Regions from separate parts of the Micromonospora robiginosa genome, predicted to be linked through region 3. Evidence: predicted binding sites of a transcription regulator. Region 3 holds the regulator's gene; each other region holds the start of a gene.
The links. The regulator HrcA, encoded in region 3, represses chaperone genes, less so after heat shock. The targets are predictions, from matches to a motif close to GGTTNGCACNCTCNNNNNGAGNGTGCNAACC.
Positions count from the first base shown of each region.

Region 1: the regulator HrcA is predicted to act here: its motif matches at 3,602-3,632, upstream of groES (co-chaperone GroES).
Region 2: the regulator HrcA is predicted to act here: its motif matches at 2,178-2,208, upstream of groL (chaperonin GroEL).

Region 1 is NZ_CP059322.2:6,307,303-6,312,674, reverse strand. It holds gene H1D33_RS28510 (molybdopterin-dependent oxidoreductase) at 1-1,311, opposite strand, end outside; gene groL (chaperonin GroEL) at 1,436-3,082, opposite strand; gene groES (co-chaperone GroES) at 3,153-3,467, opposite strand; gene H1D33_RS28495 (THUMP-like domain-containing protein) at 3,720-4,952, shown strand; gene ybaK (Cys-tRNA(Pro) deacylase) at 5,022-5,372, shown strand, end outside.
Region 2 is NZ_CP059322.2:5,915,366-5,920,737, forward strand. It holds gene H1D33_RS26385 (GNAT family N-acetyltransferase) at 1-101, opposite strand, end outside; gene H1D33_RS26390 (cold-shock protein) at 324-527, shown strand; gene H1D33_RS26395 (hypothetical protein) at 637-2,130, shown strand; gene groL (chaperonin GroEL) at 2,406-4,028, shown strand; gene H1D33_RS26405 (hypothetical protein) at 4,100-4,300, opposite strand; gene H1D33_RS26410 (GNAT family N-acetyltransferase) at 4,363-5,283, opposite strand; gene H1D33_RS26415 (S8 family serine peptidase) at 5,317-5,372, opposite strand, start outside.
Region 3 is NZ_CP059322.2:180,398-185,769, forward strand. It holds gene hemW (radical SAM family heme chaperone HemW) at 1-390, shown strand, start outside; gene H1D33_RS00905 (DUF4870 domain-containing protein) at 433-1,071, opposite strand; gene hrcA (heat-inducible transcriptional repressor HrcA) at 1,281-2,303, shown strand; gene dnaJ (molecular chaperone DnaJ) at 2,378-3,520, shown strand; gene H1D33_RS00920 (16S rRNA (uracil(1498)-N(3))-methyltransferase) at 3,522-4,256, shown strand; gene ppk2 (polyphosphate kinase 2) at 4,258-5,169, opposite strand; gene H1D33_RS00930 (SDR family NAD(P)-dependent oxidoreductase) at 5,207-5,372, opposite strand, start outside.

The DNA of each region.
Region 1 (5,372 bases), 570 kb from region 3:
CCCCTGGGCGGACCAGCCGCGCGGCACCCAGTACGCGTCGAAGTCGGCGAAGCTGGTCAACTCCAGCTCGGTCAGCCACTTGCACGCCGAGACGTACCCGTAGAGGCCGGGCACCACCATCCGCACCGGGAAGCCGTGCTCGACCGGCAGCGGCTCGCCGTTCATGCCCACCGCGAGCAGCGCGTCCCGCCCGTCGCGCAGCGCCGACGTGGGGGTGCCGCAGGTCCAGCCGTCGGCCGCGCGCCCGACCACCTGGTCCGCGCCCTCCTCCGGGTCGGCCTCGTCCAGCAGCTCCTTGATCGGCACGCCGAGCCAGCGGGCGTTGCCGATCAGGTCGCCGCCCACCTCGTTGGAGACGCAGGCGAGCGTCACGTACCGCTCGACCATCGGTCGGGCCAGCAGGTCGTCGAAGCTCAGCTCGATCGGGTTGCGGACCCGGCCGTGGATGCGCAGCTTCCAGGTGACCGGGTCGACCTGCGGCACCACCAGCGCGGTGTCGATCCGGTAGAACTCCCGGTTCGGGGTGACGTAGGGGGCGAGCCGGGGCAGGGACAGGTCCGCACCGGCCGGCACCGGCGGGGCGGCGCCGGCCGGTGCCGGCAACGTCACCGCCTCCCGGGCCGCCGAGACGCCGCGCCGGCCGGCCAGCCAGTGCCCGCCGAGGCCGGCCACCGCCGCCGCACCGGTCAGCAGGCCGGCGCCGCGCAGGAACCGGCGGCGCGACTCCTGGTCACCGCCCACCGACGGCTCCCAACCTCCGGCGCCCTCCTCCTCGCGCGCGAGCGCGGCGGCCGCCGGGGGTGGCACGGGGCCGCGCCGGGCGACGGCCGTGTCGGCGTCACCGGAGCGCGCCGCGGGGGTGGCCGGGTCGCGGTCCGCGCGCAGCGGGCCGGCCACGAAGGCCCAGAGCGTCAGGCCGCCGAGGGCGGCGCCGACCAGGGACGGAAGCGCGTCGAACGCGTCCGCGCCGGGCCGGGTCAGCGCGGCGGCCACGCCGAGGACGGCGAACGCGGCGATGCCGGCCAGGCCGATCGCCAACCGACGGGCCGCGGCCAGGCCGAGCAGCGCCGCGAAGGCGGCCAGCAGCAGCGCCGTGCCGGTCAGCAGCGCGATCTTGTCGTACGTGCCGAAGACGTCGATGGCGAACTGCTTGAGCGGCTCGGGCACCAGGTCGACCACGAGGCCGCCGACGGCGATCAGCGGGGCGGACCGGGGACCGGTCAGGACGGCCACCGGCTCGGCGACGCCGAGCGCCACCGCGGCGGCGACGACACCGGACAGTGCCGCGTGGCGGCGGGAGATCGTGCTCACCCGGCCCAGTGTGGTCGACCGGTCGGCCCGGCCGCCAATCTCGTCAGCGTTCCGTAAGGCGGATACGCGTCAGGGCACACCGCCGGGTGGCGGTGTGCCCTGACGTCGGGCCGTGCTCCTCGGGTCAGAAACCCGGGCCGTGCTGGTGGCCGTGGCCGTGCGAGTGGCCGTGCCCACCGGCGGCGGCCGGCTCCGGCTCGGCCGGCTTCTCCACCACGAGGCTCTCCGTGGTGAGCAGCAGGCCGGCGATCGACGCGGCGTTGGAGACCGCGTTGCGGGTCACCTTCACCGGGTCGAGGATGCCGGCCTTGGCCAGGTCGACGTACTCGCCGGTGGCGGCGTCCAGGCCGGTGCCCCAGTCCTGGCCGACGACCTTCTGCACCACCACGTAGCCGTCGTGGCCGGCGTTCTGGGCGATCCAGCGCAGCGGCTCGACGAGCGCCTTGCGCACGATCGAGACGCCGACCTTCTCCTCGCCGGTGAAGCCCAGGTCGTCGTCGAGCACCGGCAGGATCTGGGCCAGCGCGGCGCCGCCGCCCGGGACCGTACCCTCCTCGACCGCGGCCTTGGTCGCGGCGATGGCGTCCTCGATGCGGTGCTTGCGCTCCTTCATCTCGACCTCGGTGGCCGCGCCGACCTTGATCACCGCGATGCCACCGGACAGCTTCGCCAGCCGCTCGGAGAGCTTCTCCCGGTCCCACTCGGAGTCCGACGCCTCGATCTCCTTACGGATCTGGGCGACCCGGTCGGTGACCTCGGCGGACTGGCCGCCACCGTCGACGACCGTGGTGTTCTCCTTGTCGACCACGACGCGGCGGGCGGTGCCGAGCACCTCCAGGCCGACCTGGTCGAGCTTGTAGCCCAGCTCCGGGGCGACCAGCTCGGCGCCGGTCAGCACCGCCATGTCCTGCAGCATCGCCTTGCGGCGGTCGCCGAAGCCGGGGGCCTTCACCGCGCAGACCTTCACGGTCTTGCGGATGGCGTTGACCACCAGCGTGGACAGGGCCTGGCCCTCGACGTCCTCGGCGATGATGAGCAGCGGCTTGTTGTTCTGGAGGACCTTCTCCAGCAGCGGCAGCAGCTCCTCGATCGCCGAGATCTTCTGCGTGGTGATGAGGATGTACGGGTCCTCCAGGACCGACTCCTGCGACTCCACGTCGGTGACGAAGTTCGGCGAGATGAAGCCCTTGTCGAACTGGAGACCCTCGGTCACCTCCAGCTCGGTGGTGAGCGCGGAGCCCTCCTCGACGGTGATGACACCGTCGCGGCCGACCCGCTCCATCGCCTCGGCGATCAGCTCGCCGATCGTGGCGTCCTGCGCGGAGACGGTCGCCACGTGCGCGATCGACTCCTTGCTGGCGACCTCGACGGCCTTGCCGAGCAGCGCCTCGGAGACCTTGGCGGCCGCCGCGTCGATGCCCCGCTTCAGGCCGGTCGGGTTGGTGCCCGCGGCCACGTTGCGCAGGCCCTCGCGGACCATGGCCTGGGCCAGCACGGTCGCGGTGGTGGTCCCGTCGCCGGCGACGTCGTTGGTCTTGGTCGCCACCTCCTTGACCAACTGCGCGCCGAGGTTCTCGTACGGGTTGGTGAGCTCGATCTCCTTGGCGATGGTCACGCCGTCGTTGGTGATCGTGGGCACACCGAACTTCTTGTCCAGGACGACGTTGCGCCCGCGCGGGCCGAGGGTGACCTTGACCGCGTCCGCCAGGGCGTTGACACCGTGCTCCAGCAGGTGCCGGGCGTCATCCGAGAAGCTCAGGATCTTTGCCATCGGTATCCCTTCGAAGCGACGTTGCCCCGGCCCGGCGAGCCGGACCGGGGCAACGACACTGATCGGTTGCTTACTTCTCGATGACCGCGAGGACGTCGCGGGCGGAGAGCACCAGGTACTCCTCGCCGGCGTACTTGACCTCGGTGCCGCCGTACTTCGAGTAGAGAACGGTGTCGCCGACCTTCACGTCGACCGGCACGCGGTTGCCCTTGTCGTCGATCCGGCCCGGGCCCACAGCGAGGACGGTGCCCTCCTGCGGCTTCTCCTTGGCGGTGTCGGGGATCACGATGCCCGAGGCGGTGGTGGTCTCGGCCTCGTTCGCCTGGACCACGATGCGGTCCTCGAGCGGCTTGATCGCAACCTTGGTCGCGGTAGTCACGGGCATACCCTCCTGGGGTACTTGGTGTCGTTACCGGTCGGCATGCCGACCAGCGTCAATCTGCCACATGCCACCGGGCGGGGCCGTCGTCGCGGGTGCCGGTCCGCCTGGCGTTCAACCCTCGGGCACCAGGGCCCGGAGGTTGGCACCCTCAGGGTGAGAGTGCTAATCGCAGGTTATTCCTCGGCTAGCACTCCGTCAAGGAGAGTGCCAGCGCCCCGCCCACCGTGTCGCCCTCCGGGTCGGGAGAATGAACCGGTGGACCTCGACCAGCTCACCGCGCTGCGTACCCCCGAGGGGTCGGCCGCGCTCGCCGCGGCGGCGGAGGTGGCCGGCGGCGACCCGCTGGCGGCGGCGGCCGCGCTGCGCTCGGCCGGTATCCCCGGCGGGCTCGCCGCGGCGGCGCTGACCCAGGCGGAACTGCGCCGCCGGGCGGCAGGCAAGTTCGGCCCGGCGGCGGCCGGCATGTTCCTCACCCGGGCCGGGCTGGAACAGGCCACCCGCCGGGTGGTCGCCGACCGGCGGGCCGCGCGGCTGCGCGCCGCGGGCGTGACGACCCTGGCCGACCTGGGGTGCGGGCTGGGCGCCGACGCGCTGGCCGCGGCCCGTGCCGGCATCCGCGTGCACGGGGTCGAGGCCGACCCGGTGACCGCCGCGATGGCCGCCGCGAACGCCGAGGCGGCCGGGCTGGCCGACCTGGTCACGGTCGAGTGCGGCGACGCCACCGCGTTCGACGTGTCCCGGGTGGACGGCGCGTTCTGCGACCCGGCGCGGCGGCGGGCCGGCACCGGCCGGCGGATCTTCGACCCGAACGCCTACTCCCCGCCGTGGGACTTCGTCACCGGGCTGGCCGCGCGGGTGCCGCGTACCGTGGTCAAGGTGGCGCCCGGCCTGGACCACGCGCTGATCCCGGCCGGCGCCGAGGCGGAGTGGGTGAGCGTCGACGGCGACCTGGTGGAGGCCGCGCTCTGGTGCGGGCCCCTCGCCGACGTCCCCCGCCGCGCCACCCTGCTGCGGAGCAAGGAAGGGGCCCCCGTTAACGCCTCCGGTAGAGAAGGGGCCCCCGCTTATCACCTCACCGGCACCGGCGCGGACGAGGCGGCGGTGGGCGCGGTACGGCGGTTCCTGTTCGACCCGGACCCGGCGGTGGTGCGCGCGCACCTGGTCGCGGAGCTGTCCGCCGACCTCGGCGCCACGCTCGCCGACCCGTCGATCGCCTACCTCTACGCGGACGCGGCACACGCCACCCCGTTCGCCCGCTGCCTGGAGATCACCGACGTGCTGCCGTTCTCCCTGAAGCGGCTGCGCGCCCTGCTGCGGGAACGCCGGGTCGGTCGGGTGGAGATCCTCAAGCGGGGGTCGGCGCTGGAGCCGGAGAAGCTGCGCCGGGACCTGCGGCTGGCCGGCGACGAGGCGGCCAGCCTGGTGCTGACCCGGGTGGCCGGCGCGCCCACCGTGCTGATCTGCCGCCCGGCGCCGGCGGCCGGCTGACGGCGTCACCCGGCCGCCGCGCCACGTGCCGGGTCGCCGTGACCCGACGGCCGGGTTAGCTTGACGGTCATGGCGGGACAGGGCACTCCGGCGACCGCGCTGCTGACCAGGCGGAAGATCGCGTACACCACGCATCCGTACGACGTGTCGCCGGACGCGCCGAACTACGGCGCGCTGGTCGCCGACGCCCTCGGGGTGCCGCCGGGGCAGGTGTTCAAGTCGCTGGTCACCGAGGTCGACGGCGGGCTGACCGTGGCGGTGGTGCCGGTGACCGGGGAGCTGGACCTGAAGGCGCTGGCCGCGGCGGTCGGCGGCAAGCGGGCCGCGCTGGCCGACCGGGTCGCGGCCGAGCGGGCCACCGGGTACGTGCGGGGCGGGATCAGCCCGCTGGGGCAGCGGAAGCGGTTGCAAACGGTGGTC
Region 2 (5,372 bases), 970 kb from region 3:
AGCGGGGCGTCGGCGAGCATCTCCAACCGGAGCGCCCGCATCCGGGCGGCGTCGTCGGGACGGATCCGGCGGACCGTGGTCGGGGTGGGCGCGCTGGTCATGCCGCATGCATACCGGACCGGTGCGGAACCGCGCCTCAGCGGGGCCGTGGAGCGCCGAATTATGCCCGTTTTGTGGTCGTGCGCGGTCGTCACGCCTCGTGTAGCGTGCGATTTCGGTCACCGTATTCAGCGGCCGTCGCCGATGGCTCGCACCGGTGCCGCCGGTGCCGGTCCGCCGGTCCCCGGGTCTTGGAACGCCGCGCAGAGTGAGGGAAGTGCACCGTGGCACAGGGCACCGTGAAGTGGTTCAACGCCGAAAAGGGCTACGGCTTCATCGCCGTCGACGGCGGGCAGGACGTCTTCGTCCACTTCTCCGCGATCGAGATGGACGGCTACAAGGCGCTGGACGACGGCCAGCGGGTCGAGTTCGAGATCGCCCAGGGCCAGAAGGGTCCGCAGGCCGAGCGGGTCCGCGTCATCGCCTGATCCCTCGGCGGTCGCGACACGCGGCCGAGCCACCCGACCGGTGCTGCGCCCCGGTCCCGGACCGTGGAAGATCATGAGCCGTTCCAGCCGTCGTCGCTGAGGAGGGCCCATGTCCGAGCCGCCCCCGCCGGGTTCCGCCGAACCGGTGCCCCCGGTCGATCCGATCCGGCCCGCGTCGCCGGCCGCCGGGCCGCCGCCGCAGCGGTCGGGCCCGTCCGGACCGCCGACGTCCGCGGCCGGGCAGCCGGCCGTCGACCCGTGGGCCGCCGCCGGCCCGTCCGACTCCGAGCCGGACATTCCACCGCCGGGGTACGCGGCTCCGCCCGGCTCCCCCTGGGCCGGCTCCACCCCGGACGCCTCCCCGCAGCCCGGCTGGCCGGCACAGCCTGGTGGCCCGGACCAGTCGGCGGGCACCCCGCCTGGCTGGCCGGCGCAGCAGGGCACCCCGCCTGGGTGGTCCGCGCCGCAGGGCACCCCGCCTGGCGGGCTGGCGCCGCAGGGCACGCCGTCCGGCTGGGCCGCGCCGCAGGGCACCCCGCCTGGCGGGCCGGCGCAGCAGGGCATGCCGTCCGGCTGGCCCGCGCCGCAGGGCACCCCGCCTGGCTGGCCGGCACAGCCGGGTACCCCGTCCGGCTGGGCCGCGCCGGACGCCGGGGGGAACTGGGCCGCGGGCGGCCCCGCGTACCCCGGTCATCCGATGCCGGGCGCGACCTATCCCGCGCTGCCGGTGCCCGGCGGCCCGCCCGGCTGGTATCCGGGCCTCGTCCCGAACGATCCGCTGGTCACCCTGCCGCACGAGGGTGTCGGGGGCTGGTTCGCGCGGTGCGTGGGCGCGGTGCGACGGGGCTGGCGGCAGCTTCTGCCGATCATGCTGCTCACCCAGGTCGTCCCGGCGGCGGTGATCTCCGTCCTCTCGCTCTTCCTCGTCCCGTCCGAGCCGATGGGCACCGGCCCGGACGGCGCGCCGGTGCTGCCGGACGGCTATCTGGAGCAGATGCTGGCGTTCTACGGCGTGGTCCTGCTCGCCGCGCTGGTCTTCAGTCCGCTCCAGGCCCTCGGCTGGGGCGCGGGCACGTGGGTGGTGGCCCGCCAGGCGGCCGGGGAGCCGGCGGGGGTCGGCGGCGCGCTCCGGTACGGACTGCGTCGCGCGCTCGGTCTCTGGGGCTGGACGATCGTCGTCTCGCTGCTGATCACCGTCGGCGCCTGTCTCTGCCTGCTGCCCGGCATCTACGCCGGGTTCGCGGTCGCGCTGTTCGGGCCGGTCCACCTGTTCGAGCGGCAGGATCCTCTCGGGCGGGCCTGGCGGATGTTCCATCGGCGCTTCGGCATGGTGCTGGGCCGGGTGGCGCTGGTCGTGTGCGCGCTGCTCGCGGTGAGCGTGCTGGACTTCGTGGTGGGCCTGGTGAGCAGCGCCGTGTTCGGCACCGATCCGACGGCCGCGCCGGGCACCGCGGCCGGTGCGGTGACGCTGGCGCTGATCGGGACCGTGCTGGCCACGCCGGCCTACGTCGCGCAGCTCGTCGGGTTGGTCGTCGCGTACGCCGAACAGCGGGCCCAGGAAGGCCCGGTGAACGCGGCCCGGCTGGCCGCGGAACTCGGCTGAGCGGCGCTGTCGTGCTTGCACTCGGCTAGGGAGAGTGCTAAACAAGTCATTGGCACTCGCGTACGGTGAGTGCCAATGGTCGGGGCGGTAGGGCCACGGTCGCACCGGCGTCGCAAGAGGCGTCGGAGCGGAACGGGGCCGGTCGTCGCGGGCTGTCCGGCCCGACCGAGGAGGACGTCGTCGTCGCCAGGTGGCGACGTCCCCAAGGTGCGTACACCAGACGGCCCATCCGGGCATCCCGGATGGCCCGTGAGTGTCCAGGAGGACAACGCCGTATGGCCAAGATGATCGCGTTCGACGAAGAGGCGCGCCGCGGCCTCGAGCGGGGCATGAACCAGCTCGCCGACGCCGTGAAGGTGACGCTCGGCCCGAGGGGCCGCAACGTCGTGCTCGAGAAGAAGTGGGGTGCCCCCACCATCACCAACGATGGTGTGAGCATCGCCAAGGAGATCGAGCTCGAGGACCCGTACGAGAAGATCGGCGCCGAGCTGGTCAAGGAGGTCGCGAAGAAGACCGACGACGTCGCCGGTGACGGCACGACGACGGCGACCGTCCTGGCCCAGGCCCTGGTTCGCGAGGGTCTGCGCAACGTGGCCGCCGGCGCCAACCCGATGGCCCTGAAGCGGGGCATCGAGGCCGCCGTCGCCAACGTCTCGGAGGAGCTGCTCAAGCTCGCCAAGGACGTGGAGACCAAGGAGCAGATCGCCTCCACCGCCTCCATCTCCGCCGGTGACACCACCGTCGGTGAGATCATCGCCGAGGCGATGGACAAGGTGGGCAAGGAAGGCGTCATCACCGTCGAGGAGAGCAACACCTTCGGCCTCGAGCTCGAGCTCACCGAGGGCATGCGCTTCGACAAGGGCTACATCTCCGCCTACTTCATGACCGACCCGGAGCGTATGGAGGCCGTCTTCGACGACCCCTACATCCTGATCGTCAACAGCAAGATCTCGTCGGTGAAGGACCTGCTCCCGATCCTGGAGAAGGTCATGCAGTCGGGCAAGCCGCTGCTGATCATCGCCGAGGACCTGGAGGGCGAGGCCCTGGCCACCCTGGTGGTCAACAAGGTCCGGGGCACCTTCAAGTCGGTCGCCGTCAAGGCGCCGGGCTTCGGTGACCGCCGCAAGGCCATGCTGACCGACATCGCGATCCTCGCCGGTGGCCAGGTCATCAGCGAGGAGGTCGGCCTCAAGCTGGACGCCGTCAACCTCGACATGCTGGGCCGCGCCCGCAAGGTCGTGGTGACCAAGGACGAGACCACCATCGTCGACGGCGCCGGTGACGCCGAGCAGATCCAGGGCCGGGTCAACCAGATCCGGGCCGAGATCGACAAGAGCGACTCCGACTACGACCGGGAGAAGCTGCAGGAGCGTCTGGCCAAGCTGGCCGGCGGTGTTGCGGTGATCAAGGTCGGCGCGGCCACCGAGGTCGAGCTGAAGGAGCGCAAGCACCGCATCGAGGACGCCGTCCGCAACGCGAAGGCCGCCGTCGAGGAGGGCATCGTCCCGGGTGGTGGCGTCGCGCTGGTGCAGGCCGGCAAGACCGCCTTCGACAAGCTGGACCTGTCCGGCGACGAGGCGACCGGCGCGCAGATCGTCAAGATCGCGCTGGACGCCCCGCTGCGGCAGATCGCCGTCAACGCCGGCCTCGAGGGTGGCGTCGTCGTCGAGCGGGTTCGCAACCTCGACCCGGGTCACGGCCTCAACGCCGCGTCCGGCGAGTACGTGGACCTGCTGGCCGCCGGCATCATCGACCCGGCCAAGGTGACGCGTTCCGCGCTGCAGAACGCCGCCTCGATCGCCGCGCTGTTCCTCACCACCGAGGCCGTCGTGGCGGACAAGCCGGAGAAGACCCCGGCCGCCCCGGCCGGCCCGGGTGGCGGGGACATGGACTTCTGAGTCCAGCCCCATCCAGCACGCCGAGAAGGGGGCGGGCCGCGTCTGCGGTCCGCCCCCTTCCGTGTGTCGTCTCAGGTGGGCAGCGGGCGTTGGTTGCGCCGCTTGTGCGCCCGGTCGTACGGCGGCACCAGCCGTCTCGGCTCGTCCACCGGTTGCCGGGGCTCCTCCTCGGGTGGCTGGTCGGCGGCGGCCTGCTCGGCGTCGCCGAGGTCGAGCCGGTCGGCGGGCAGTTCCCGGGCCGGTTCGTGGGTCCGTTCGTCTTCCGTGGGCATGCGCCGCCTCCTCTGTGCCTCGACGGTAGGTGCCGGTCGATCACCGTGGAGGGGGAATGGCGTTATGCCCGTTTGATGCCCTTCCGGTAGAGGAAGAAGACGCGCTCGATCCGGGCGCCGGCCGCGCCGGAGTAGAACGGCACCGGCCCCACCCAGCCGATCTGCGCCGCGGTGATCCCGGCCGCCGCCTGGTCCCGCAGGCAGCGCCGCAGCAGCACCCCGCCGATCCCGGAGCCCTCGGCCGCCGGGGCGGTGCCCATCGGCCCGAACCAGCTCGGCCGCGCCGACCCGTACGCGGCGAAGCCGAGGATCTCACCGTCCCGCTCGGCCAGGTGGGTGCCCGCGTCCGGGCGGCCCACCGAGCCGGCCAGCTCACCGTCCCAGGTGCCGCCGAACACCGAGCGGGCGAACGCGCTCAGCGCCGGCAGGTCCGCCGGCTCGGCCCGGCGTACCGTCACGCCCCCGGCGGCCAGCCGCCGCTCGGCCGCCTCGGTCGGGCGCAGCGCCGGCGACCCCTCGGTCAGCGCGGCGGTCATGTTCCAGGCCGTCCGGTCCTGCCGGAAGCCGAGCCGCAGCGCGGCGCACACCGCCGGGGTGTAGCGGACGTCGATGCCCGGCCACGCGTAGTGCGGCGGGTTCCCGGCCAGCAGCAGCTCGGACGCGCCGAGCGCGGCCAGCCGCGCCTCCGCCCCGGCCAGCAGCGCCGTGCCGACGCCCCGGCGGCGCTCCGCCGGCGCCACCGCGATCAGGTCGACGTGGCCGCGCTCCGGATCGGTCGCCGACAGCGACCCGAGCAGGACCCCGAGCAGCGTGCCGTCGCGGACCGCGCCGAGCCGCAGCACCGGGCGGTCGGCCGCCGCCCGGTCGGCCAGCGTGGCCACCACGGCCGGCGCCTCGGCCGCGTCCTCCGGCAGGTCCAGCGCCCGCCGGCACAGGTCGACGACCTCGGGCAGCCGGTCCGGACCCAGCTCGATGATCTCCATGAGCGCCGACGCTAGGCCATCCGGGCAGGTTTGTTAACCGGCGCGGGCCGCCCGCACCGCCGCGTACGCGTCGACCAGGCCGGCGCCGA
Region 3 (5,372 bases):
GCGGCGGCGTGCCGGCACAACCTGCTCTACTGGACCGGCGCCGACTGGTGGGGCCTGGGCCCGGGGGCGCACAGCCACGTCGGCGGGGTGCGCTGGTGGAACGTCAAGCACCCGTCGGCGTACGCGGAGCGGCTGGCCGCCGGTGCGTCGCCCGCGCTGGCCCGGGAGCGGCTCACCGGTGACGAGCAGCATATGGAGGACGTGATGCTGCGGCTGCGGCTCGCCTCCGGGCTGCCGCTGGAGGTGCTGGACGACGCCGGCCGTGCCGGGGCCGAACGGGCCCGGGCCGGTGGCCTGCTCGACCCTGGCGCGTACGCCGAGGGCCGGGCGGTGCTCACGCTGCGCGGCCGGCTGCTGGCCGACGCGGTGGTGCGTGACCTGCTGCCCTGACCGGTCCGGCCGGTCCCGCCGTGCGGGACCGGCCGGCGCGGGTCACTTGATCAGGCTGGCCGACATCGGATAGCGGTAGAGCTGGCCCTCGTTGGCCTTCACGCCGCCGAGGATGCCGAAGATGATCCCGACGATCATGGCGCCGAAGCCGATCACCAGGCCGACCAGGATGCAGGTGAGGATCCAGCCGACCAGGGCGATGACCGACCAGATGAGCTGGAAGTTGAGCGCGGCGACCGCGTGCGCCCGGACGGTCGGGGACTGGTTGCCCCGGGCCAGCAGCGCCACCAGCGGTGCGATCCAGCCCAGCACGCCGCCGCCGATCAGCATCCCGGCCGCGCCGCCGAAGTGCGCCACGAGCGCCCAGGTCTTGTCGTCGTTGTTGGCGTAGCCGGCCGGCGTGCCGTAAGCGCCGCCACCGGGATAGCCGGCGCCGGGGCCCGGGGTGCCGCCACCCGGCGGGGGGTAGCCGCCGGGCGGGGGATAGCCGCCCGCCGGAGGTTGGCCGCCCGGGGGCGGATAGCCACCGGGCGGGGGATAGCCGCCTGCGCCGGGTGCCCCGGACAGTGGTGCGGTGGGCGGCTCGTCGGCCGGCGACGAGCCGTAGGGCGCCGACGGCGGGTACGGGTCGGGCTGGGGGTTGGGGTCCCCCGCTCCGGGCGGGCGAGGAGGTTCAGTCATGCACGTCACGGTAGGTGCCCGGAGCAAGTGGCACCAGGGCTGTTCGGCCCGGCCGGACCGGGCCGTCGCGGCGGGTCGGACCGGGGGTCCGCCACTGATCATCGCGTCGGTGGGTCTGCCGACGTAGACTGGCACTCGCTACAGTCGAGTGCCAGCCGCCCGGCGGATGCCGCGCGTCGCCCGGCCGAGGTGCGTCAGGAGGTGGGGAGATGGGTCTCGACGACCGCAAGCTCGCCGTGCTGCGCGCCATCGTCGAGGACTACGTGGCCACGCAGGAGCCGGTGGGCAGCAAGGCCCTGGTCGAACGGCACCAGCTCGGTGTCTCCCCGGCGACCGTGCGCAACGACATGGCGGTGCTGGAGGAGGAGGGCTACATCCGGCAGCCGCACACCAGCGCCGGGCGGGTCCCCACCGACCGGGGCTACCGCCTCTTCGTCGACCGGCTGTCCCGGGTCAAGCCGCTCAGCCCGGCCGAGCGCCGGGCGATCGAGCGCTTCCTGGTCGGCGCGGTCGACCTCGACGACGTGGTGCACCGCACGGTCCGGCTGCTGGCCCAGCTCACCCGCCAGGTCGCGGTGGTGCAATATCCCAGCCTGGCCCGGTCCAAGGTGCGTCACCTGGAGCTGGTGCCGATCTCCACCACCCGGCTGATGGTCGTCATGATCGCCGACACCGGTCGGGTCGAGCAGCGGTTGGTCGAGCTGCCCGCGCCGGTCCCCGCCGACCACGTGACCGACCTGCGCCGGCTGGTCAACGAGAAGCTCGTCGGCAGCCAGCTCGCCGAGACGCCGCCGCTGGTGCAGGCGCTGGTCGAAGAGTCCGCGCCGCACCTGCGGCCGGCCATGACCACGCTCTCCACGGTGTTGCTGGAGACGCTCGTCGAGCGGCACGAGGAGCGGATCGCGCTGGCCGGCACCGCCAACCTCACCCGGGGCGGCCTGCTCGACTTCCAGGGCTCGCTGCGACCCATCCTGGAGGCGCTCGAGGAGGAGGTCGTGCTGCTCAAGCTGATCGGCGAGGCCGAGCCGAGCACCACCCGGGTGCTCATCGGCGACGAGAACGAGATCGACAACCTGCGGGCCGCCTCGGTGGTCAGCACCGGATACGGCCCGGGCGCCACCATCGTGGGCGGGCTCGGCGTGCTCGGGCCGACCCGGATGGACTACCCCGGCAATATCGCCATGGTGAGGGCCGTGGCACGCTACGTGGGCGAACTGCTGGCCCAGAACTGACCAGTCAGGGCCGACGGCCGGCAGCGGCCGACGACCGGCGCGGACGCGAGACGAACATGAGGACACCAGACGCAGTGGCCAGGGACTACTACGGCATTCTCGGCGTGAGCCGGGACGCCTCCGACGACGACATCAAGCGTGCCTACCGCAAGCTGGCGCGGCAGTACCACCCGGACGTCAATCCGGACCCGGAGGCACAGGAGAAGTTCAAGGACATCAACGCCGCGTACGAGGTCCTCTCGGACGACCGGAAGCGGCAGATCGTCGACCTGGGCGGCGACCCGCTCGCCCCGGGAGGCGGCGGCGCGGGCCCGGGCGGCCCGGGCGGGGCCGGCCCGTTCGTCGGCTTCCAGGACATCATGGACGCGTTCTTCGGCGGCGCGGCGGGCGGCAGCCGGGGTCCCCGGCCGCGCACCCGGCCCGGCGCCGACGCGATCCTGCGCCTGGAGCTGGACCTCAACGAGACCGCGTTCGGCGTCGAGGCGCCGATCACCGTCGACACCGCCGTGCTCTGCACCACCTGCTCCGGCGCCGGCACCGCCGCCGGCACCCACCTGGCCACCTGCGAGGCGTGCGGCGGCCGGGGCGAGGTGCAGTCGGTGCAGCGGACGTTCCTCGGCCAGGTGGTCTCCGCCCGGCCGTGCACCGTCTGCCAGGGCTACGGCACCACGATCCCGCATCCCTGCCCGACCTGCGCCGGCGACGGCCGGGTGCGCACCCGCCGCTCGCTGACCGTGAAGATCCCGGCCGGCGTCGAGGACGGCATGCGGATCCGGCTGGCCCAGCAGGGCGAGGTCGGCCCGGGCGGCGGCACCGCCGGCGACCTCTACGTCGAGATCCACGAGCGGACCCACGACGTCTACTCGCGCAAGGGCGACGACCTGCACTGCCGCGTCACCGTGCCGATGACCGCCGCGGCGCTCGGCACCCGGCTGACGATCAAGACGCTCGACAGCGAGGAGGTCGTCGACGTCAAGCCGGGCACCCAGCCCGGCAGCACGCTGCGGCTGCGCGCCCGCGGCGTCCCGCACCTGCGCGGCGCCGGCCGGGGCGACCTCTACGTCCACCTGGACGTCCGCACCCCGACCAAGCTCGACGCCGACCAGGAGCGGATGCTGCGCGACTTCGCCAAGACCCGGGGCGAGGAGGTCGCCGAGCTGACCAAGCAGGGCGGCTTCTTCTCCCGGATGCGCGACGCGTTCAACGGGCACGCCTGAGGTGTCGGCGCCGCTGTTCCTGGTCGAGGCGCTGCCCACCGGCGACACGGTGACGCTGGACGGCCCGGAGGGCCACCACGCGGCCACCGTGCAGCGGCTGCGCGTCGGCCAGGAACTGCTGCTCGCCGACGGCCGGGGCGGCACCGCCGCCGCGGCGGTCACCGCCGTCGGCCGGGGCACCCTTCAGGCGCGGATCACCGGCCGGGGGTACGCCGACGCGTGCGTCCCGCGCCTGGTCGTGGTGCAGGGCATCGCCAAGGGCGACCGGGGTGAGCTGGCCGTGCAGGCGATGACCGAGGTCGGGGTGGACGAGATCGTGCCCTGGGCGGCGTCCCGCTCGGTGACCCAGTGGCGCGGCGACCGGGGCGTACGGGCCCGGGAGAAGTGGGCGGCCACCGCCCGGGAGGCCGCCAAGCAGGCCCGCCGCCCGTGGCTGCCGGTGGTGGCCGGCGCACCGGACGAGTCCACCGCCATGGTGGCCCGGCGGATCGCCGGCGCCGCCGCGACCTTCGTGCTGCACGAGGAGGCCGGCGAGCGGCTCACCACCGCCGAGCTGCCGTCGACCGGCGAGATCGTCCTCGTGGTCGGGCCGGAGGGCGGCATCGCCGAGGCGGAGCTGGCCGCGTTCCGCGACGCCGGCGCCCGTACCGTCCGGCTCGGGCCGTCCGTGCTGCGGACCTCCACCGCCGGGGTGGCCGCGCTCAGCGTGCTCGCCGCCCGCCTCGGCCGCTGGTGACTCAGGGGCGCGGGAAGATCGGCACCGGCTGCTCCTCGGGACCCAGGTCCAGGCCCGCCGGCCCGATGATCAACGGGTCGGGCGTGCCGACCACGTCGACGTCCTTGCCGTCGTAGTCGAACCGGTGCAGCACGTGCCGGATCGCCTCCAGCCGGGCCCGCTTCTTGTCGTTGCTCTTCACCACCGTCCACGGCGCGTCCGCGGTGTCGGTCCAGAAGAACATCGCCTCCTTGGCCTCGGTGTACTCGTCCCAGCGGTCGAGTGAGGCCAGGTCCATCGGGGACAGCTTCCACTGCCGCACCGGATCCACCTTGCGCACCACGAACCGGGTGCGCTGCTCGTTGCGGGACACCGAGAACCAGAACTTCACCAGCCGGATCCCGGAGCGCACCAGCATCCGCTCCAGGTCGGGGGCCTGCCGCAGGAACTCCAGATATTCGGTACGGGAACAGAAGCCCATCACCCGCTCCACGCCGGCCCGGTTGTACCAGGACCGGTCGAAGAGCACCATCTCGCCCGCGCTCGGCAGGTGGGCCAGCCAGCGCTGGAAGTACCACTGGCCGGCCTCCCGCTCGTCCGGCTTGACCAGCGCGACGACGCTCGCACCGCGCGGGTTCAGGTGCTCCATGAAGCGCTTGATGGTGCCGCCCTTGCCGGCCGCGTCCCGCCCCTCGAAGAGGATCACCAACCGCTCGCCGCTGTCCTTCACCCAGTCCTGGAGCTTGAGCAGCTCGATCTGGAGCAGACGCTTCTGGCGGTCGTACTCCTCGCGGTCGAGACGCTGCCCGTACGGGTACTCGTCACGCCACGTCTCGACCGGGCTGCCGTCCGACCGCAGCAGCACGGGATCGTTGTCGTGCCCGTCGATCACGCGGTAGTCGGCGGCGATGTCCAGCAGCTCGGTGTCGGCCATACCCGGGGTACCTACCCCGTCACCCGGTTTCGACGCGTCAGCTCCGCAGGTAGGACGCGCCGTTCAGGTCGACGATGGTGCCGGACGCCCACTCGGCCTCCGGGCTGGCCAGCCAGTGCACCGCCGCCGCGATCTCCTCCGGCCGGGCCACCCGGTGGAACGGCGACTGCGCCCGCACCGCCTCGCCCCGCTCGCTCTTGAGG